Regions from separate parts of the Rhizobium sp. N731 genome, predicted to be linked through region 2. Evidence: riboswitches for the same ligand, from Rfam matches in the RefSeq annotation. Region 2 holds a riboswitch; the other holds the start of a gene.
What was found. A riboswitch is a leader RNA that binds a small molecule or an ion and turns the genes downstream of it on or off. The one in region 2 is predicted to bind FMN.

Region 1 (10,948 bases), 1.1 Mb from region 2:
GATCCCTGGTCGATGGATCGCTACAGCTCCGGGCTCGACGCGATTCACACGAATTTCGCGGCCGAGATCGAGGCCGGCCGGCTGCACCTGATGCAAGGCACATCGCTCGACAAGCTCGCCGAATTCGAGGACGACTTCCTCGACTGGGCCTATATCGACACCGACCATTCCTTCGAGCTCACCTGGCAGGAGCTCCTGCTCTGCGAGAAGAAGGTGAAGCGGACAGGACGCATTGCCGGCCACGATTTCTGCACCGGCAACACGGTCAAACCGATCGTCTACGGTGTCGTCGAGGCGGTTACCAAATTCTGCAAGGATTATGGCTGGCAATTCGAATTCCTGACGGTCGAATCACATGCGCATTTTTCCTATTGCCTGAAGCGCCTCTGATCAGCTCACGCCTTGCCGGAATATTGATCGTCGCTGACCTTTTCCATCCAGTCGACATGCCTGCCGTCCAATGCCTCGTGGATGGCGATGTGCGTCATTGCCGTGTCCGGGCCGGCGCCGTGCCAGTGTTTTTCGCCCGGCGCAAACCAGACGGTGTCGCCGGCGCGGATCTCGCGGATATCCCCGCTCCAGCTCTGGGCGAGGCCCTTGCCCGAGGTGACGATCAGCGTCTGGCCGAGCGGATGCGTGTGCCAGGCCGTGCGGGCGCCCGGTTCGAAGGTGACGGAGGTTGCCCTCACCCGGGCCGGCGCCGGCGGCTCGATCAGCGGATCCTGGCGAACGGCGCCGGTAAAGTAGTCGGCCGGCGGTTTCGTCGAAGGGCGAGAGCCGGCGGGTTTGATCTCCATGATCGTTCCTTTCCATCCATTGCGGTTGAAGCCTTATCTGCGGACGATATTTGATCGAGGCGACCGATCAAGACCGGATCGGCAATTGCCGCACAGTTGCCCGCCTGATAGGCCAGTGTCTTTCATAACGGGGAGATGTTCATGAAACACCATGCTTTTGGCCGCATGCCCTTCACCGTCACCAATGTCGGCTTCGGCGCCTGGCAGATCGGCGGCTCCTGGGGCGACATCAGCGAGGCGGATGGGCGCGCGGCGCTGAATGCCGCGCTCGATGCCGGTATGACGTTCATCGACACGGCGGATGTCTACGGCGACGGACGCTCGGAAAAGATCATTGCCGATGTCTTGAAGACGCGCGGCGGCGAGCGCCCGATGGTCGCGACCAAGGCCGGCCGCCGCCTCAACCCGCATGTCGCGGAAGGTTATAGCAAGGCCAATCTCGAAGGCTTCATCGACCGCAGCCTAGAGAATCTTGCGGTCGACAGTCTCGACCTCGTGCAGCTGCACTGCCCGCCGCGCGAGGTGCTTTACCAGCCTGAAATCTTCGAGAGCCTGGATACGCTGCAGAAAGCCGGCAAGATCAAGGGCTATGGCGTCAGCGTCGAAAAGGTCGAGGACGGGCTGAAGGCGATCGAATATCCCGGCGTCGTCAGCATCCAGATCATCTACAACATCTTCCGCCAACGCCCCGACCATCTGTTCTTCGCCGAGGCGCGCCGCAGGAACGTGGCGATCATCGCCCGCGTGCCGCTCGCAAGCGGCCTTCTCTCCGGCAAGATCAGCCGCGAGACGCAGTTTGCCAGCGACGACCACCGCAATTTCAACCGCCACGGCGAAGCTTTCGATGTCGGCGAGACCTTTGCGGGCGTACCCTTCGAGGTCGGGCTGCAGGCGGTCGAGGAAGTGCGCAAGCTAGTGCCGGCCGGCGCCACCATGGCCGCCTTTGCGCTGCGCTGGATCCTGATGAGCGATGCGGTCACCGTCGTCATCCCCGGCGCCCGCAATGCCGAACAGGCGAAAGCCAACGCGGCTGCCGCCGACCTTGCGCCGCTTTCAGCGGATGTCATGGCGGCAACGCGCGAGATCTACGAGCGGCTGATCGCCCCGCATGTGCATCAACGCTGGTAGCGCTGGAGGTTCTTCGTAAGGACTACGCGAGACGAGAACAGCCTCTCATCCGGCTACCCTCACCGACCGGGGTCGAGCCACTCGTCTCGACCCGTCCTTCGGACCCCCGCTCGCGGGGCGAGGGGACCAAGCCGCAACCTCCCCGTCCCCCGCTTGCCTCTCGCAGGGCGCGTCCCCTCTCCCCGTTTTTACGCATGACGGAGACATGACGACCGGCAGGATTTCAGAGAGTCGGCGTCAGGCTGCCTGCTTTTCCCGACGCATCTCATTTCTCATGATGAAGAGCGACGCGGAAAGAATGAGTGCAGCGCCCAACCACAGATAGCCGGCGGGCGCATAGCCGAAGAACAGCCAGCCGGCGAGAACGTTCAGCGGCAGCTTCAGGTCATCGAAGGGCTGGACATAGGCGGCGTCGGCGCTGGCATAGGCTAGGGTCAGCAGATATTGCGCCACGACCGTCAGGAGGCCAGCCAGAAGGAAGAGCGCGAGTGTCGTGCCTGTCGGCACTGCGAAACCCGCGGCAAGCGCCAGACCGCCGTTGATCGGCGTCAGCAGCACCAACAGCCAGACGGTGATGGTCTCCGGCCTCTCGATACCCGTCAGGCTCTTGGTGATGAGCGATGAGGCACCCCAGAGCAGTGCCGAGAGCACCGGCAGGAGCGCTCCCCAGGTGAAGCTGTCCGACCATGGCTGGAGGATGATCATCGCGCCGGCAAAGCCGACACCGGTCGCTGCCCAGCGGGCGGGGCCGACGCGCTCACCGAGGAACAGGCGGGCACCGAGAATGATGAAGAAGGGTGAGGTCATGACCAGCGCGATCGCCTGCCAGATCGGCACCGAGGCAAGACCGGAAACCCAGGCCTCGACACCAAGCGCGGCAAAGACGACGCGCACGACGTGGCGCCAGGGATAGTCCGTCCGCATAGCAGCAAGGCCGGATTTGCGCAGGAAGGGCAAGGAGAAGAGGAAGGCGAAGGCATATTGCCAGAAGGCTGCGGAGGCTGGCGGAAAGGCAAGCTTCATGGTCAGCCATTGGGTGACGACGTTGAGCAGCGAGAAGGCGACGCCTCCAAGCACCATGAAAACGGCGCCGGCAATGGCGCGGGAACGCGGCATTGTAAGGGAATTCTGATTCATGTCTTCCATCCAGAACTACAGCGCAGCGCGTCTTTCCAGACGCGCAAAGGACGCTGTAGCGCTTTTAATTGCTGCATAATTTCATCCTTAAATCGATTCCGATTTGAGGAGTTATGCAGGCGACCAACATAAATCAGGACGCATGAGGCAACGGCGCGCAGACGCCGGCAGTCCCCTGCTCGCTCGCGGCCATGCTCATTCTCTTTCATCCGGACTATACCGTCGGCTCCGGAATCGCACCGGATCTGCTGACCCTTCCCCGGCCAAAGCTTCGGAAGGCGCTCGCGGGCTCGGGCCGCAGCCCTTACCGCCGGTGGGGACTTTCACCCCGCCCTGAGAACAGCACGTTCGTAAAACAAAGCACTGCTTGCGGCAAGCGGCAAAACAAAAGGGGTCCGGCAGTGCCGAACCCCTCGAAATCCTGCTCAGCCGTTCTCGTTTACGGCCGGCGGACGATCAAATCAGCCGTTGACGGCGTCCTTCAAGCCCTTGCCGGGCGTGAACTTCGGCACGTTGCGAGCCGGGATATCGACTTCAGCGCCGGTCGACGGGTTACGGCCCTTCGTTGCAGCGCGATGAGAAACGGTGAAGCTGCCGAAACCAGCGAGGCGGATGTCGCCCTTGTTCTTGAGTTCGGCCTGGACAACGTCGAAAACCGCGTCAACAGCGGAAGCCGCGTCAGACTTCGTCAGTCCTGCCTTTTCGGCGACTGCGGACACGAGTTCATTCTTGTTCATGTTTCCACCCCTTTCTAAATGGTATGAAACGACTCAAATCTAAGCTAGGCGCAGATTAGGTTTCATCAGGCCCGCCGGGAACCCAAAAGCCCTGCAAATCAAGGAAAAGCAAGCGTCTCCATGACGTTTTCACAAAAAAGGCTGGCGTTTCCGCCAGCCTTTTCGCGTCTTTTGCGCTAATAGGGCACAAATGTGGCAAACGCCACTCAATGCGCTATGGTTGCGCCCGTATCATCAAGGCCTTCGACCGACGTGATGACAGGCGTTTCCACCGTGCCATCCCACTCGATCGGCTCCGGCCGCCGGATCAGCGCGTGCTTGATCACCTCGCCCATCCGGGAGACCGGGATGATCTCCATGCTGTTCTTCACATTGTCCGGAATCTCCGCCAGATCCTTGGCGTTCTCCTCCGGAATCAGCACCTTCTTGATGCCACCGCGAAGCGCTGCGAGCAGCTTTTCCTTGAGGCCCCCAATCGGCAGCACACGGCCGCGAAGGGTGATTTCACCGGTCATGGCCACATGCTTGTTGACCGGGATGCCGGTCATGATCGAGACGATGGCGGTTGCCATGGCGACACCGGCCGACGGACCATCCTTCGGCGTCGCACCTTCCGGCACGTGCACGTGGATGTCGTTCTTTTCGAACATCGGCGGTTCGATGCCGAAATCGACGGCGCGCGAGCGGACATAAGAGGCCGCCGCCGAGATCGATTCCTTCATGACGTCCTTCAGATTGCCGGTAACCGTCATGCGGCCCTTGCCCGGCATCATCACACCTTCGATGGTCAGCAGTTCGCCGCCGACTTCCGTCCAGGCAAGACCGGTCACGACGCCGACCTGATCCTCGCCCTCGGCTTCGCCATGGCGGAAGCGCGGGACGCCGAGATAGTCGGCGATGTTGGCGGCCGTCACGTGAACGGACTTCGTCTTGCCCTTGATGATCTCGGTGACCGCCTTGCGGGCGAGCTTCATCAATTCGCGTTCAAAGCTGCGGACACCGGCTTCGCGGGTATACTGCTGGCTGATCGCCATCAGGGCGTCGTCGCTGACCGAGAATTCTTCCGGCTGCAACGCATGTTCCTTGATAGCCTTCGGCAGCAGGTGCCGCTTGGCGATCTCGCGCTTCTCGTCCTCGGTGTAACCGGCGATACGGATGATTTCCATGCGGTCCATCAGCGGTGCAGGGATGTTCAGCGTATTCGCCGTCGTGATGAACATCACGTCCGACAGGTCGTATTCGACTTCCAGATAGTGGTCCATGAAGGTCGAGTTCTGCGCCGGGTCGAGCACTTCGAGCAGGGCGGAGGACGGGTCGCCGCGGAAATCCATGCCCATCTTGTCGATTTCGTCGAGCAGGAAGAGCGGGTTGGACTTCTTTGCCTTCTTCATCGACTGGATGACCTTGCCGGGCATCGAGCCGATATAGGTGCGGCGGTGACCGCGGATTTCGGCTTCGTCGCGAACGCCGCCGAGCGCCATGCGGACATACTCACGGCCGGTCGCCTTGGCGATCGACTGGGCGAGCGAGGTCTTGCCGACACCCGGAGGGCCGACGAGGCAGAGGATCGGGCCCTTGATCTTGGTGGCGCGGGCCTGCACGGCGAGATATTCGACGATGCGCTCCTTGACCTTGTCGAGACCGAAGTGATCGGCTTCGAGGATCTTTTCGGCGTTGTTGAGATCGGCCTTGATCTTCGACTTCTTGCCCCAGGGAATGCCGAGCAGCCAGTCCAGATAGTTGCGCACGACGGTGGCTTCGGCCGACATCGGGCTCATCTGACGCAGCTTCTTCAGCTCCGCATCGGCCTTTTCACGGGCCTCCTTGGACAGCTTGGTCTTGGCGATGCGCTCTTCCAGTTCGCTCATCTCGTCGCGGCCTTCCTCGCCGTCGCCGAGCTCCTTCTGGATCGCCTTCATCTGCTCATTGAGGTAGTACTCACGCTGGGTCTTCTCCATCTGGCGCTTGACGCGCGAGCGGATGCGCTTTTCGACCTGCAGGACCGAAATCTCGCCTTCCATGAAGCCGAGAGCCTTTTCGAGGCGCTGCTTGACGCTGGTGGTTTCCAGCATCTCCTGCTTCTCGGTGATCTTGATCGACAGGTGCGAGGCGACCGTATCGGCGAGCTTGGAATAGTCGTCGATCTGGCTGGCGGCGCCGACCACTTCAGGGGAAATCTTCTTGTTGAGCTTCACATAGCTCTCGAATTCGGAAACGACCGAGCGCGACAAGGCTTCCAGCTCGACCGGATCGTCATGGGGCTCCTCGAGCACATGGCCGAGCGCCTCATAGAAATCCTCACGGCTCGTATAGGTGTCGATCTCGGCGCGGGCGCGGCCTTCGACCAGAACCTTGACGGTGCCGTCAGGAAGCTTCAAGAGCTGCAGCACGTTTGCCACGGTGCCGACATTGTGGATCGCCGAAGGGTCCGGATCATCGTCACTGGCGTTGATCTGCGTCACCAGCATGATCTGCTTGTCCGAGCCCATGACCTCTTCGAGCGCACGGATCGACTTTTCCCGTCCGACAAACAGCGGCACGATCATATGCGGGAAAACCACGATGTCACGCAAAGGCAGAACGGGGTAGGCAGTGCTGCTCGCTACAGACGTTTTCTTCGTCATTTTTTGTCCTTTCCATCGTCCCGTTACCGGGCTCTCTGCACGACCGCTTGGGATCGGCCGGCACTCTCACTTGGCCTACAAGTGGAGGTTCTGACTACGCTTTTCAAGCCACGCTAACGCCCGCGTTCCCCGGATATGACAGCTTTGTTACAACGGAACACCAGCACTATGAAACGCGTGGCTGGACCGGCGCTTACCACTTCCGACCCGGCTAAATACAACGCCAGCAATACACTCACGGAATCACTGCATCATTGCCAAGCACCGCTCCCTGCGCAACATCGGCAAGGGCAAGCTCCAGTTCCCACCGCCAAAATACTAACAGCGCCTCGCATGGTTTTTCAAATAGAAAGGGGCTCGCCCATGGCAAGCCCCTTAAAATAATGGTGTGAAAACCATAAGATTACGCGGAAGCGTTGGCTTTTTCTTCCTGACGATCGGCATAGATGTAGAGCGGACGCGCCGAGCCGCGCACCACTTCCTCCGAGATGACGACCTCGCGCACGCCTTCCAGCGTCGGCAGCTCGAACATCGTGTCGAGCAGGATCTTTTCCATGATCGAACGGAGGCCGCGGGCGCCGGTCTTGCGCACGATCGCCTTGCGGGCGATTTCGCGCAACGCATCCTCGTGAAAGGTCAGTTCCACATCCTCCATCTCGAACAGGCGCTGATACTGCTTGATCAGCGCGTTCTTCGGCTCGGACAGGATCTGGATCAGCGCGTCCTCGTCGAGATCCTCGAGCGTCGCCAGAACCGGCAGACGGCCGATGAATTCGGGGATGAGGCCGAACTTGACCAGATCTTCCGGCTCGAGTTCGCGCAGGACTTCGCCGACACGGCGGTCGTCCTGAGCCTTGACGGTCGCACCGAAGCCGATCGAGGTCTTCTCGCCGCGGGCGGAGATGATCTTGTCGAGGCCGGCGAAGGCGCCACCGCAGATGAACAGGATGTTCGTCGTGTCGACCTGCAGGAATTCCTGCTGCGGGTGCTTGCGGCCGCCCTGCGGCGGGACGGAAGCGACCGTACCTTCCATGATCTTCAAAAGCGCCTGCTGCACGCCCTCGCCCGAGACGTCGCGGGTGATCGACGGATTGTCGGACTTGCGCGAAATCTTGTCGACTTCGTCGATGTAGACGATGCCGCGCTGGGCGCGCTCGACATTGTAGTCAGCCGCCTGCAAGAGCTTGAGGATGATGTTTTCGACGTCCTCACCGACATAACCGGCTTCCGTCAGCGTCGTGGCATCGGCCATCGTGAAGGGAACGTCGATGATGCGGGCGAGCGTCTGAGCAAGATAGGTCTTGCCGCAGCCTGTGGGGCCGACGAGCATGATGTTCGACTTCGCCAACTCGACTTCGCCGTTCTTGGAGGCGTGCGCCAGGCGCTTGTAATGGTTGTGAACGGCGACCGACAGGATCTTCTTCGCCTGGCGCTGACCGATGACATATTCGTCGAGGACCTTGATGATGTCCTGGGGCGTCGGAACGCCGTCGCGGGACTTGACCATCGAGGACTTGTTTTCCTCGCGGATGATGTCCATGCACAATTCGACGCATTCATCGCAGATGAAGACGGTCGGTCCGGCAATCAGTTTCCGGACTTCGTGCTGGCTCTTTCCGCAGAACGAACAATAGAGGGTGTTCTTGGAGTCGCCGCCGTTGCTGCCGCTGACCTTGCTCATATCATTTTCCTTCCAGCACGCCGCATTTCAAGGCGAAATCGCGGTCCACTCTATCAGCTCCTGGCGGCACTCCGTTTCCGGAGCCTTTGCCGAGAAGGGCTTCAGGGGCTACGAACCGGTCCCAATCAACCATGTCCAGGTTCCGGCGGCAACGAATTCCCCTTCGAATGCCGAATGCTATGTCATAAAAATTCAACATAGCATTAATAGTTACTATTAGCGTCTTCGTCGCCAGTTGAAAGCCTTGTTCGATCACAAATGAGATAGAACTGTGGCGAGGAAAACACCATCCCAATTAATTACTAGGCCTGCTCGCCTTCCATCTCGAGGCGTGACGTCAGAACCTTGTCGATCACACCCCAATCCTGGGCCTCGTCCGCATCCATGAAATGGTCACGATCGAGCGTCTTTTCAACTTCCTCGTAGCTGCGGCCGGTGTGCTTGACGTAGACCTCGTTCAGCCGGCGCTTCATCTTGAGGATGTCGCGGGCGTGGCGCTCGATGTCCGAGGCCTGGCCCTGGAAGCCGCCCGAGGGCTGGTGCACCATAATGCGGGAATTCGGCGTGGCGAAGCGCATGTCCTTATGGCCGGCCGCCAGCAGCAGCGAGCCCATGGACGCGGCCTGGCCGATGCAGAGCGTCGACACCGCTGGTTTGATGAACTGCATCGTGTCGTAGATCGCCATGCCGGCAGTGACGACGCCACCGGGCGAATTGATGTAGAGAGCGATTTCCTTCTTCGGGTTTTCTGCCTCGAGGAAGAGAAGCTGGGCGCAGACGAGCGTCGCCATATGATCTTCGACGGCGCCGGTCAGGAAGATGATGCGTTCCTTCAACAGACGGGAATAGATGTCGTAGGAGCGTTCACCGCGGTTGGTCTGTTCCACGACCATCGGCACGAGGGCCATTGCGGTATCAACTGGGTTTCTCATGTGCGTCCTTTGTCAACGTCATGCCGGCAGGCCGGGAATCAAAGAAAATGTCTTATCCCTACATAGAGTGTCCCTGCCCTCCTCTTCAAGACACGCCTTGGGATAACGTTAAGAAGGCGGGGCAAGACGGCGAGGTTTCGAAGCCGGCAGCCTCTATCTCGCAAACGCCTGATGGGCGCGAGCCTTCGATGGCGTCTGCCCCCGCTTTTCTCCATGACAAGATGAAGGAAAGGTTACTCCATTCGGCAGCGCTCACGCACGTTTACCCGACGGAAAGCCTATCGCCAGATACCGGCCGAAAATCATGCCGCAATGCAACGACATTAAGGAACTGGCGAACTTCCTCCGCAAGGATGCGGGCCAACAGACAAGGTCGACGGGCAAGGGGTTGCTGCCGTGTTCAATATCGCTACAGGTCTCGCCATCTGGTGTTCGGAGGCCATGACGCTCGCTTTGGTGCTTTTCGTCGCCTGGCGCCACAATGTCAGGAATGAAGCCTATCTCTATTGGGGCCTCGGCTTCTTTCTGACCGCCATCGGCTTTGCGATGATCTCGCTGCGCAGCGAAATTCCCAGCCTGCTCTCCATCGAGGTGGGCAATGCCATCGCGCTGCTCGGCCAGAGCGCCTGGGTAGCGGGTTTTCTCGCACTCGACCGCAAGAAGATCGAATGGTGGGCTCTGCTGCCGCCGGCAATCTGGCTGGCCGGGATCTTTCTGCCCTGGGTCAACACCGATTATTCCAACCGCGTCGTGCTCTATAATCTCGCTTCGGCGACGGGTGCCACGGCATTGGCCATGGCGGTCGCCGCCGGCGACATGCGCCGCGAGCGCACCCGCATCAAGCTGATGGGCGTGTTCGTCATCCAGGGCGGCTTGTGTTTCGCCTCGGCGCTGACGATGGCGGTGACGCTGCCAAGCGATATCGAGGCAACCAATCTCGGCGGCGTCTCGGCAATGGCAAGCGCCTTCCTGCTCACCATCGCCTTCGCGCTCACCTGCCGACTGGTGATGGAGCGCTCCGAACGGCATCTGCGCGCAATGACGCTGACCGATTCCCTGACCGGCGTTCTCAACCGCCGTGGTCTGCTCGGCTATTTCGAGTCGATCCAGGAGAGAGCCCATGGCGAGCAGCGGCAGGTCGCCGTGATCCTTTTCGACCTCGACCATTTCAAGCGCGTCAACGATCGCTTCGGCCATCAGTCCGGTGACGCCGTGCTCACCGCTTTCGCGCGCATGGCCCGGCAATATGTTCCAAACAACATCTTCGGCCGCATGGGCGGCGAAGAATTCGCCGCCTTCGCGGCCGTTGCCGACCAGACGGAAGCCGAGGCGATCGCCGAAGCGATCCGCACCGAATTCTGCCGCCTTCCTGTCAGCACCGGCGAAGCGATCGTTCCGGTCACGGTCAGCATCGGCATTGCACTCGCCTCCTCAATCGAAGCCAATATCGACAAGCTGATCTCGGCCGCCGACCGGGCACTCTATGCGGCCAAGGCCGCCGGCCGCAATTGCACGGTCACCTTCGGCGAAGAGGAAGCGGCGGCCCCGGCGCCGGCCACGCCGAGCACCACCGCCGGCGAGCTCGTGCCGACGGTCGACGACCAGGTGGAGGCGCTGCGGCGGATGGGCGCGCTGTCACGGGCCGGCTAGCCGCAAGTCAAAAAGCAGAATCAATCCCCGGTCTTAGACATGGATCTTAAAGCCGTTGGCGCCTCCGATCGAGCGCGCCTTGTTCCGTGCCGAACACTCCTCACCCACATCTTTTCGAGGGCCGGCAAATCCGCTAAGCCTTCGGTTCATGACGATACCGCCCTTTTTCTCGATCGACCCCGCCCTCCGCCACGTCTCGCTGGACGCCCGCAATCCGGCCTTCTACGGCAACCCGAATGCCGTTTACGCCGCGCTTCACGCT
Region 2 (10,948 bases):
CCGCCTTCCTGAAGACCTATCCCGATATCCAGGTTGATCTCTTCGTCACCAATCTATTCCTCGACCTGGTTGCGGAGAATATCGATGTCGGAATCCGTTTCGGCGACCTGAAGGATTCGTCCATGGTCGCGCAGCGGCTCGGCAAGAGCGTGCGCTATCTGGTCGCGGCCCCGGAATATCTGAAGGGCAGGGCGCTTCCCGCCAAACCGGAAGACCTGAAGGAGCATCGCTGCGTACTCCTGAACGGCCGCAACGGCGAAGCGGAATGGCATCTCGTCAGCGGCCGCAAATCGCTGGACCTGCGTGTGTCGGGGCCGGTCTCGAGCCGGGACTTCGATGCGGTCAGCGCCTTCACTTATCGCGGCCACGGTATCGGTCTCCTGCCTTCGACCTATTGCGACGAGCAGATTCGAAGAGGCGAACTCATCCGCCTTCTTCCGGAGTGGTCGTCCCCGGAAATTTTCGTGCATGCCGTCTATCCTACCCGCCGCTTCCTGCCCTTGCGCCTGCAGGTCTTCCTCGAAGCGCTTAAGGCATGGAACACCCCGCTGTGGCTGCCATTGCATTGAGAGTTTCGGAATCGGTGCCGTTGAGACGCGACGCATTTTCATCACCGAAAATTGAAGCCCAGCGCCTCACCGTGCATCCTGCCCCGGCCAAGCTGTGGTAAAGTCTGTCGGCTTGGGGTGGCGCGGGGATTTGCCGATGCTGACAACGCTTGCGGTGCTCATGGGTGTTTCAGGAGTCGTGCCGGCCGCTGAAACCATGCCAGCTGAGGTGGATGTGACGCTGGTGCTTGCCGTCGACACCTCGCGGTCAATGGATTTCGAAGAGATTGGCATTCAGCGCGATGGATACGTCGAGGCGCTCAAGCACAAGGAATTCATCGATGCGGTCAAGGGCGGGCTCACCGGCCGCATCGCCATCAGCTACTTCGAATGGGCGGGCTATGTCGTCCAGGACTCGATGATCGACTGGCAGGTCATCGAGACGGAGGCGGATGCGATCGCCTTTGCAGGCAAGCTCGACGCCCGGCCGATTGCCACGCAACGGCGCACCTCGATCTCCACCGCCATCGATCAGGGCGCCAGTATGATCGCCACCGGTCCCTTTCGCGGCAGGCGCGAGGTGATCGACGTTTCCGGCGACGGCCCTAACAATTCCGGCGATCCCGTCATACCCGCGCGCGACAAGGCGGTGGCGTCAGGCATGATCATCAACGGCCTGACCATCATGCTGCGTCCTTCCGATGCCCCCGGCGGGCTCGACAAATATTACGCCGATTGCGTGATCGGCGGCCCCGGCAGCTTCGTGCTGCCGGTCCACAAGATCGAGGATTTCGCCATCGCGGTGCGCCGCAAGCTGGTGCTCGAGATCAGCGGCATTTCTCCGTCGCCTGGGGTGGAGAGGATCGCTGCGGACGCGCCGACGACGGATTGTCTGATCGGCGAGAAGCAGTGGCGGGATATATTCGATCGGTGAGGCGTGGCTGCGGCGCGACTTGGGATGAGAGGACACCGTGTCGCACCCCCTCTGTCCTGCCGGACATCTCCCCCACAAGGAGGGAGATCGGCTGGGCGTAACGGCTTCCCCAAACAACTAAAGCATCGTGATTGTCGCTGCCGGCTGGGAGGGAGCGACGGTCAGGCCACTTGCCAATCTCCACCCTTGTGGGGGAGATGTCCGGCAGGACAGAGGGGGCACACGGCACGCTTAAAAGGAAAGAAGCCCGCCATGAGGGGTTTGAAGGCGAGCCGGGTGCTCCCAACGTCTGCCGCCGCCACCTACAACGGCAATTGCCTGCCGGCCTGCTCGCTGACCATGTATTCGGCGTACCAGTCCGGCCAGTTCTCATCATACTTGCCGCCGTTGCGTTTCTCGTGTTCGCCGTGGGCCTGGGCGGCGCGGCGGAGTGCCGCCGCAAGGTCGCTCGATGTCGAGAAGGCCGTCTCATCGGCGTCGATGCGGCCGGGGAGGCGGGTGGTGACTTCCTGGAACAGCCAGCCATTGCCGTCGGGATCCTTGAACGAGGCAAAGGAACGGTAGCTGCGGTGCTCGGGGTCGTGGCCTGCGATGCGCAGGCGCCCGAAGAGATAGGGCTCGTCCTTGCCGGCATAGACGCCCGATGCGTCGTGGAAGACCTCGCTCACCTCGACGCTGCGGGCGATGAGATCGCGCCGCGCGGCCTCGATGTCGGAGACGATGAGGTAGAGCCCTTGCGCGGAGCCGGGGGCGGCGGCCGTGACGTTCCTGCCGAAGATGATGGCGCAGCCGGAGCCCGGCGGGGTGAACTGGATCACCCGAAAATCGGCATCATTGGCAAAGTCGGCGTCGAGCCTCCAGCCCAGGCCGTCATAGAAACGTTTGGCGCGGTCGACGTCGGAAACGGGGATAACGACCACCTCGAGCTTGGTGTCGACCGGTCGTGTTCTCGCGGATTCGGTGGGGGGTTCACTGCGCACTGCATTGCTCATCTTCAGCTCCTCAGGGTTTGGACGCATTAAGAATGGCGATACATGTCGGGGTCGAGTGGACCACAGCGCGTTAGGGGCGTCGAATCAATTATTCTATCGGTGCAGAAGAGACGGCGGGCCGATCCCGCCGCCTGTCGCGCGGCTGCTAAAGCGCGTCGCGATCTTTCAGATTCGCTTTTTGCGCTTTAGGTTCTTGTTTTCACGCATGTCGTTGGCGCAAAACCGCTGCACACTTTTGCGCGACCTGCTTCACGCAGCAAGAGCGGCGCGTGTCTTGCCGATCATCAGGGCGGCGCGTGCCGCCTCGCGGCCCTTCTCGACGAAATGGGCGCGGTAGATCTGCGTATGATGCTCGGTTTCCTGATAGTGGTGCGGCGTCAGCGAAACGGATAGCACCGGCACGCCCGTATCCATGCCTGCACGCATCAGGCCATCGACGACGGCCTGGGCGACGAATTCGTGGCGGTAGATCCCGCCGTCGACGACGAAGGCGGCGGCGATGACGGCGGCATAACGTCCGGTCGCGGCAAGATCGCGCGACAGCAGCGGCATTTCGAAAGCGCCGGGGACGTCGAATACGTCGATCTGTTCGGCGGGAACAAGCTGTTGGAAGCCTTCAAGCGCACGGTCGACGATATCGGCGTGCCAGCCGGCTTTGACGAAGGCATAACGGGTGGGTGTCATGGTAATCTCCTTTGGCGTACAGACACGTCACCCAAGGCGATCACGAGCATCCGCCGCCAGCCTGGAGGGCAGCAGCAGCGCACGTTCTCTTTCATCCGGACTATGACCGTCGGCTCAGGCATCTCACCTGATCTGCTGACCCTTCCGAGGAAGGCGCTCGCGGGCTCGCAATTGAAACTGCATACCGCCGGTAGGGACTTTCACCCCGCCCTGAGAACGGCGCGGACAATAGGGGCAAGGCGGCGAGCTGGCAATAGGGAAGATATTTTCGGGTGGGTGCGGTTTTCAACCTCAAGAGAGCCTCATCCTGTGAGGTGCCCGTAGGGGCCTCGAAGGACGACGCGGGCGCGCTGACATTGGATGGAAGCAAGGAGCGGCGTTGGAGCGCGTCCTTTGAGGCTCCGCCCTGCGGGCTGCGCGCCTCAGGCTGAGGAGCTCGGAGGTTGCCGCGCCGAGGCCGGTGAGGGTCTCACCTAAGGGGGCTGCAGGATGCCCGCCCTTGCTCAGCGCACGCTTCCGCCTACATGCTCCCATTGAGGACACCCACGTCAATACAGCATGATACGTCGTTCCCCGAGACCGAGCGGCAACCATGGGAGAGAGACATGCCAGAATCTTTCGTCGTGCGCCGCGAGGCGCATCTTGCGGCGCCGCCGGCGGCGGTGTTTGCGCTGATGACCGATCCGGAGAAGATCCTGCGCTGGATGGGGACGGAGGCCGAGGTCGAGCCGGAGCCCGGTGGGCTCTATCTCGTCAACGTCACCGGCGCCCGCTTTGCGCGCGGCTCGTTTCGCGAGGTGGTGCCGGTGCATCGGCTTGCCTACAGCTTCGGCTGGGACGGCAGCGAGGTGGTGCCGCCGGGATCGAGCCTGGTCGAGATCGACCTGATCGAGCAGGGAGGCGGGACGCTTTTGCGGCTCACCCATAGCGGCCTGCCGAGTGCGGAGCAATGCGCTGGCCATGAGGAAGGCTGGGCGCATTACCTCGGACGGCTCACCGAGGTCGCCGCCGGGCGGAACCCTGGTCCAGATCCATTTTACGGCAGGAGATGAACGGTTTTCGGCAGGCGGCGGGATGTTCCTCAAGCGCTTGACGCTGCGGGAAGAACGATCCGCCGCGGTCAAAAAAGTGCTGCTTTTTCGTCGGTAAACATGAACGTGCAGTTCATCTCCAGTTCAATTTGGCGGTCCTAAGGTGATTGCGGCTGGATGAAATGGAGTTTTCGATGAAGGCACTTTCTATCGCGGCTGCCTTGCTCGCTGGCAGCCTCTCGATCGGCACAGCTCAGGCGATGCCGATCGGGGCAATCAAGGTTGAGAGCACTGTCACAAAGGTCGACTACGCCTGTGGTCGCGGCTGGCACCTGACCCGCTGGGGCGAATGCCGGCGCAACTGGCGCCGCCCGCCGCCTGTAGCTTTCTATGGCGGTCCGCCCCGCTGGGGCTGGGAGCGGCGTCATCGCGATTGGGATGGCCCGCGTTGGCGCTATGAGCGGCGCTGGGACCGCGAACGCCGCTGGCGGGATGACTACTAAAAGCCTTTGACAGAGGCAGACGAACGAGGGCCGGTGCGATGTTTCGCCCGGCCTTTATCTGTTGAAATAACGACCGCGCTCAGATGCGGCTGACGAGCCAGTGCTTTCCGTCGATCAGCTCTTCGAGCTCGGCCGGATCTTTGACGCCGAATTCGAACCATTCGACGAGTTCCTTCGCCTTCCGCTTGCTTTCCTCGGCCGTGAACTCGATCCCATAGCGCGCGCACCACCGCCGAAGGATCGACGTCAGCAGCGTCATGTCATTCCCGTCAAGCGGGTCTTTCGGCCAGTATGTCGTGCCCATCGCAACCCCTCAATCGCTGACGACAAGCTGGCACATAATCGAATCGATGTCGCGCAATTTAAAAGTGTTTATTCGGTTGTTTTCCACCGTGGTGAATGGTTTTCCACAGAGTTGTCGGGCGGTGGGGTTGACAGGGTTGCGGAGGGACTCGGCGGGAGCAAGTGCCGATAGGAAATCCTCCGGACACCAGAGGTGTCCTCAGTTTGCCGACAAAATCTCCTCCGTCATGCTCGGCCTTGTGCCGAGTATCTGACCAGGGCAATTGTTTGGACGACAACCGTTTATTTTCATACGCATAATTGGATCGTCTCAGATCCTCTGCACAAGGCCGAGGATGACCTCGGGGGTTTTGGTTGCCAACAGGCGGAGACCGGAGACCTCCTCAAAGGCCGCAGGAGTGTCCGTGGGCTGATGTCCCGGGGTTGCCCACGTCCTGTTGCAATGCCAATGTTAACCCATGGATCTGCCTTCCTCTCTTGCCTGGCTGATTGATGAGGCTGCGGCTTCGCCCGGTCCCGAACGGTTTCTGGCCGAGCTCGGGCGCCGGCTGCTGGCCGATGGTCTGGCGCTTTCCGGCGGCGCGCTGACACTTTCGGTGCCGCATCCGATCATCGCGCGGCGTACCTGGCTGTGGCGGGCCGAAACCGGAGCCGTCATCGAGGCGCTGGGTTTTGCCGCCGCACCTCAAAGCGATGCCGGGCGCGAATGGCTGGCCGGGCTCGGGCCGGTTTGGGAGGAGAGGATTGGAGCTTCACGGGACGGCGCCATGCTCGGCTGGGCGGGTGTCGGCAGGGGGACGGGGGCGGACGAATTTCCTCCTGATGAAGCCGCGCGGCTGCAGGAGGTCGCGCGTTTTGCCGCCGCGCCGCTCGCAGCCCTTGCGGCGCGGGAGGCGCTGGCAGCACTGCTGGAAGCCTATCTCGGTCGGCGCAGTGCGGCCCGGGTTCAGTCGGGTGCGCTTGCCCGTGGCACCGGTGAGACCATTCGCGCCGCTCTTCTCTGCGCCGATTTGCGGGATTTCACCGCACTTTCCCAGGTGACGGAGCCGCAGGCGATGATATCAGCGCTCGATGCTTATTTCGACCGCGTTGCCGGCGCCGTGCACGCCTTCGGTGGCGAGGTGCTGAAATTCATCGGCGACGGCGTGTTGGCGATTTTTCCCGTCACCGCCGCTTCCGGTGACGAGGCCCGGGCTGATCGAGAGGCTTGCGAGGCGGCGCTTCGGGCTGTCGCTGCCAGCCGCGCCGGCATGGTCCATCTCGATGGGATGCGTGTGGCTGAGGGGCTGGCGCCGCTGCCCTTCGGTGCGGCGCTGCATTTCGGCGAAATCCTCTGGGGCAATATTGGTGCCGCCGACCGGCTTGACTTCACCGCCATTGGTCCGGCGGTCAATCTGGTCAGCCGGCTGGAAGGGCTCTGCAAGCCGCTCGGCCACAGCGTGCTGATCTCAGGCGCGGTGGCTGCGAATACCGAGGCCGCGCTGACGCGGCTCGGCGAGCACACCCTGCGCGGCATCGCCGAGCCCTGTGCCGTCTTCACTTTGGCCGAGGATTGAGCCCCGAGATGGCGCTGCCCGAATGCGCCCGCCATGCCATGTTTGGCGCTCACAAGAATCATGATTGTTAATCACTCGTATGGCGCGTGATCATTCCAGCCACTGCCGGAGATCGTTTTCAAATATTCCTTAGGAAGAGAGTTTGCAAAGAAACTTTTGCAAAGATATGTTTGCGATTATATGATGGGACCATGAAAGAGCATAACTCCGAACCTGCCGCAGATGCTGTTGCCTCGCGCATAGTCAGCCGTGTCGTGCCCGAACCGACCGCACTGAAGGCGCTGGCCCACCCCGTCCGGCTGCGCATGCTCGGCATGCTGAGGATCGACGGCCCCGCCACGGCGACGCAGCTCGCCGTCCGGCTCGGCCTGAACAGCGGCGCGACGAGCTATCATCTGCGCCAGCTCGCCCAATATGGTTTCATCGAGGAAGCGCCGCATGCCTCGCGACGCGACCGCTGGTGGCGCGCCAGCCACGAGCTGACCTCGGTCCCCCCGAGCGAAGCCGAAGGCGAGGCGCTCGATCTCGACATGGCCTTCAACCAGGCGGCCCTCTCGCTGCAGGTCGGCCAGATGCAGCAGGCGCTGGAGGAATATGCCGAGCTGCCGGCGGAATGGCGCAAGGCGACGGCGGCCGACGACATCATCATCCCGCTGACGGCGGACCAGGCCGAGGCCCTCACGAAACGGCTGAGCGATATCATCCTGGAAGCCATGCGGGCCGCCCCACCACTGGGGGAGGCGGCGTCCCGGAATCCTGACATGGTTCCTTTCTATGTCATGCTGCACGCTTTCCCCTATCCGGGCCGCCTGCCGCACCGCGAGCGGGAGGACGAGCCGTGAGAAAAGGCAAGCCTTTCCTAGCACTTGCCGCCGCAGAGACGCTTTCGCTTTCCGGCAGCCGGCTATCGACCATCGCCATTCCCTGGCTGGTGCTGAGCGCTACAGGCAGCCCCGTGCTGACCGGTCTGACGGCGATGATGGAGATGCTGCCTTATGTGCTCGCCAAGGCGCTCGGCGGGCCGCTGATCGACCGCATCGGCGCCAAGCGCATCGCCATCATCTGCGACACTGCTTCCGTTATTGTGGTCGGGCTGGTGCCGATTGTCGATCTCTTCGGCATGCTGACCGTGCCGGTGCTGCTGCCCGTTGTTTTTGTCATGGGGGTGCTGCGAGGCCCCTCCGATGCCGCCAAGCAAGCGATGGTTCCCGATATCGCTGCGCTGGCGGCCGTGCCGCTCGAACGGGTGACCGGCGTCTCCAGCGCCATCGAACGGCTAGCCTCGACGGTGGGCGCTGCCGGCGCCGGCGCATTGATCGGGCTGATAGGCCCGGGGCAGGCGCTCCTCGTCAACGCCGCCACCTTCGCCGCCGCAGCGCTGGTCGTCGCGACCGGCATACCCGGCAGGCGGCGCGCTCCGGAGTTGCCCGCCGCGCTGGACGCTCGGCGGGGCAGGGTGCCTTCCTATGTCGACGATCTCCGGGAAGGCTGGCGCTTTCTGCGCAGCGACGCCGTGCTCGTCAGCATTGTCACCATGGTGGCGATCACCAATCTGCTCGATCAGGCCTATCACGCCGTGCTGCTGCCCGTCTGGACGAAGAACGCCGGTCATGGGCCGGAGCTGCTCGGAGCGATGTTCGCCGCCTTCTCCGGCTCGTCCATCGCGGGCGCGGCGATCGCCGCTGTCATCGGCGAGCGCATGCCGCGTCTGATCGTCTATACCGTGGCCTTCCTCCTGACCGGATTTCCGCGCTTTCTGGTGCTCGCGGTCGATGCGGCGCTCGGCTCCGTCTTTGCGACGCTCGCAATCGCGGGCTTTGCCTCGGGTTTCCTCAACCCCATTTTGTCGGCGGTGATCTTCGAGCGTATCCCCAAGCCGCTAACCGGGCGCGTCACCGCGATGAATACCGCCCTCTGTTTTGCCCTCATCCCCTTCGGGGGCCTCGTCGGCGGCGCGCTGATCAGCACGATCGGGCTTGGTTCAACGGTGCTCCTCTGCGGGCTCGCTTATCTCGCCGCGACTCTCGCTCCGCTGGCGCTCAAGAGCTTCCGTGGTTTTGACAAGGCCATGGCATGAGTCCCCCGCGCAGGCTCTAGCCTTATCCGATTTCCTCGATCATCAGATCGATAAAGCAGCGCACCCGCGGCTCCAATACGCCTTTGTCGGGATAGAGCGCCACGATCTTCGTGTCGTCGGTTTCGAGGTCGGGCAGGACCTGCCGGAGACGGCCGGCGGTCAAATCGGCGGCGGCAACGAAGTCCGGAAGAAGGGCGATTCCGAGGCCGGCCAGGGCGGCGTCGCGAACGGCTTCACCGCTGTCGAGCCTCAGGCGGCTGCGCCCCTGGGCCTTGATCCAGCCGCCGCCGCTGCGAAAGCGCCAACCCTGCCTTTGGCCGCGGCTGGTGAAGAACAGGCAGTCATGGGCGGCGAGATCCGCTATATCGCGGGGCATGCCGCGTTCGGTGAGGTAGGAGGGCGAGGCGCAGAGTAGCGCCTTGTCACTGGCGATCACGCGCGTGATCAACCGGCTGTCGGCCGCCGACGGCGTCGCGCCAATCGCGATCGCCAGATCGAAGCCATCCTCGAGGTTGTCGGCCGGGCGATCGGTCAAGCTCACTTCGACCTGCACGTCAGGCCAGGTGCGAAGATATTTTTCGAGCAAAGGGAGCACGACAAGCGATCCGAAGACATCGGGAGCGGCGAGCCTGAGCACGCCTCGCGGCACACCGCTTTGCCCCCCAATGCTCGCTTCCGCCTCGTCGACCGATGCCAGGATCTGCAGCCCGTGGTCATAGAACACTCGTCCTTCATCGGTCAGGCTCAGTGTCCTCGTGGTCCGGTTGAGCAGGCGCGCGCCGAGCCGCTCTTCCAGACGGGTGACGGCCTTTCCCGCTGCCGAACGGGAGAGGCCCATCGCCTGGCCGCCGGCGATAAAGCTTCCGGCATCGACGACGGCCATGAAGATCAGGATCTCGTTCAGGTTCGTGCGCGTCATGAAGGCAACTCGAGCGATTCAACTGCAGCCTTAACTCGGTCGCGATTTGACCGATTCAAGGCTCGCACCATCAACGTCGGCCGCGCCAGTTAGGTCCCGGGCGCATCGAAATGATGGTCGTCGGCGACAGCTGCCGTTTCGCGTCACCACTGCCCAAATCGAAGGCTCGCGCCAACAAGCCTCGCCGTCAGCGCCAGCCGAGCGCCGGAGCGACGTGAGTGAGGATCGCTTCGATGACGTGGGCGTTGTAGGCGACGCCGAGCTGGTTGGGCACGGTGAGCAGCAGCGTGTCGGCCTCGGCAATCGCCTCGTCTTCCGCAAGCTGCTTGATGAGCACGTCAGGTTCGGCGGCGTAGCTGCGGCCGAAGATCGCCCGGGTCTTCTCGTCGATGAAGCCGATCTTGTCGCCCTCGTCGTTGCCGTAGCCGAAATAGGCGCGGTCACGTTCGTCGACCAGCGCGAAGATGCTGCGGCTGACCGAGACGCGCGGCTGACGCGTGTGGCCGGCTTCCTTCCAGGCGTCGCGATAGGCGCGGATCTGGTCGGCCTGCTGGACGTGGAACGCCTCGCCGGTCTCGTCGTCCTTAAGCGTCGAGCTCTGCAGGTTCATGCCGAGCTTGGCTGCCCAGACGGCGGTGGCGTTGGAGCTCGCCCCCCACCAGATGCGCTCGCGCAGGCCCTCCGAATGCGGCTCGAGACGCAGCAGACCGGGCGGATTCGGAAACATCGGCCGCGGGTTCGGTTTGGCGAAGCCTTCGCCGCGCAGCACTTCGAGGAAAACTTCGGCATGATGCCTCGCCATTTCGGCCTCGCTCTGACCTTCCGGCGGCGCATAGCCGAAATGACGCCAGCCGTCGATCACCTGTTCAGGCGAGCCGCGGCTGATGCCGAGTTGCAGCCGCCCTCCGGCGATGAGATCGGCAGCACCGGCATCCTCGGCCATATAGAGCGGGTTCTCGTAACGCATGTCGATGACCGCGGTGCCGATCTCGATCCGGCTGGTCTTGGCGCCGACGGCGGCAAGCAGTGGAAAGGGCGCGGCGAGCTGCCGGGCGAAATGGTGCACGCGGAAATAAGCGCCATCGGCGCCGAGCTCCTCGGCCGCCACGGCAAGGTCGATCGACTGCAGCAGCGCATCGCCCGCCGAACGCGTCTGCGATTGAGGCGAGGGCGTCCAGTGCCCGAACGAGAGAAAACCGATCTTCTTCATGCCGCGCCTTCATCCATTGCATCTCATGATGGATCGGTCATCGCATAGTTTTGGTGCGCAAGACAATCACAACCGGAATGGAATGGCGCGCTTGGCAGGCGACGCTTGCTGAAGCGGCACGCGAGGCAACGCTCGTAAATGGCGGGAAATGAGTCGCCTTTCCCGGGCCGGCGCGCCGATACGCAAGGAGC

Region 1: it holds a riboswitch for FMN, as region 2 does, so the genes downstream of both, AMK02_RS08070 (DMT family transporter) here and AMK02_RS13645 (6,7-dimethyl-8-ribityllumazine synthase) in region 2, are expected to answer to the same signal.

The regions. Positions count from the first base shown of each region.
Region 1 covers NZ_CP013601.1:1,629,696-1,640,643, reverse strand. The annotation lists gene AMK02_RS08085 (class I SAM-dependent methyltransferase) at 1-390, shown strand, start outside; gene AMK02_RS08080 ((R)-mandelonitrile lyase) at 396-797, opposite strand; gene AMK02_RS08075 (aldo/keto reductase) at 939-1,925, shown strand; gene AMK02_RS08070 (DMT family transporter) at 2,163-3,071, opposite strand; FMN riboswitch at 3,256-3,407, opposite strand; gene hupB (DNA-binding protein HupB) at 3,524-3,799, opposite strand; gene lon (endopeptidase La) at 4,006-6,423, opposite strand; gene clpX (ATP-dependent Clp protease ATP-binding subunit ClpX) at 6,827-8,104, opposite strand; gene clpP (ATP-dependent Clp endopeptidase proteolytic subunit ClpP) at 8,407-9,036, opposite strand; gene AMK02_RS08045 (GGDEF domain-containing protein) at 9,433-10,686, shown strand; gene AMK02_RS08040 (cytochrome P450) at 10,835-10,948, shown strand, end outside.
Region 2 covers NZ_CP013601.1:2,751,134-2,762,081, reverse strand. The annotation lists gene AMK02_RS13660 (LysR family transcriptional regulator) at 1-569, shown strand, start outside; gene AMK02_RS13655 (DUF1194 domain-containing protein) at 706-1,482, shown strand; gene AMK02_RS13650 (VOC family protein) at 1,785-2,474, opposite strand; gene AMK02_RS13645 (6,7-dimethyl-8-ribityllumazine synthase) at 2,724-3,158, opposite strand; FMN riboswitch at 3,238-3,380, opposite strand; gene AMK02_RS13640 (SRPBCC family protein) at 3,764-4,210, shown strand; gene AMK02_RS13635 (GCG_CRPN prefix-to-repeats domain-containing protein) at 4,384-4,692, shown strand; gene AMK02_RS13630 (hypothetical protein) at 4,772-4,996, opposite strand; gene AMK02_RS13625 (adenylate/guanylate cyclase domain-containing protein) at 5,454-6,551, shown strand; gene AMK02_RS13620 (ArsR/SmtB family transcription factor) at 6,743-7,393, shown strand; gene AMK02_RS13615 (MFS transporter) at 7,390-8,628, shown strand; gene AMK02_RS13610 (LysR family transcriptional regulator) at 8,651-9,547, opposite strand; gene AMK02_RS13605 (LLM class flavin-dependent oxidoreductase) at 9,735-10,757, opposite strand; gene AMK02_RS13600 (SDR family NAD(P)-dependent oxidoreductase) at 10,906-10,948, shown strand, end outside.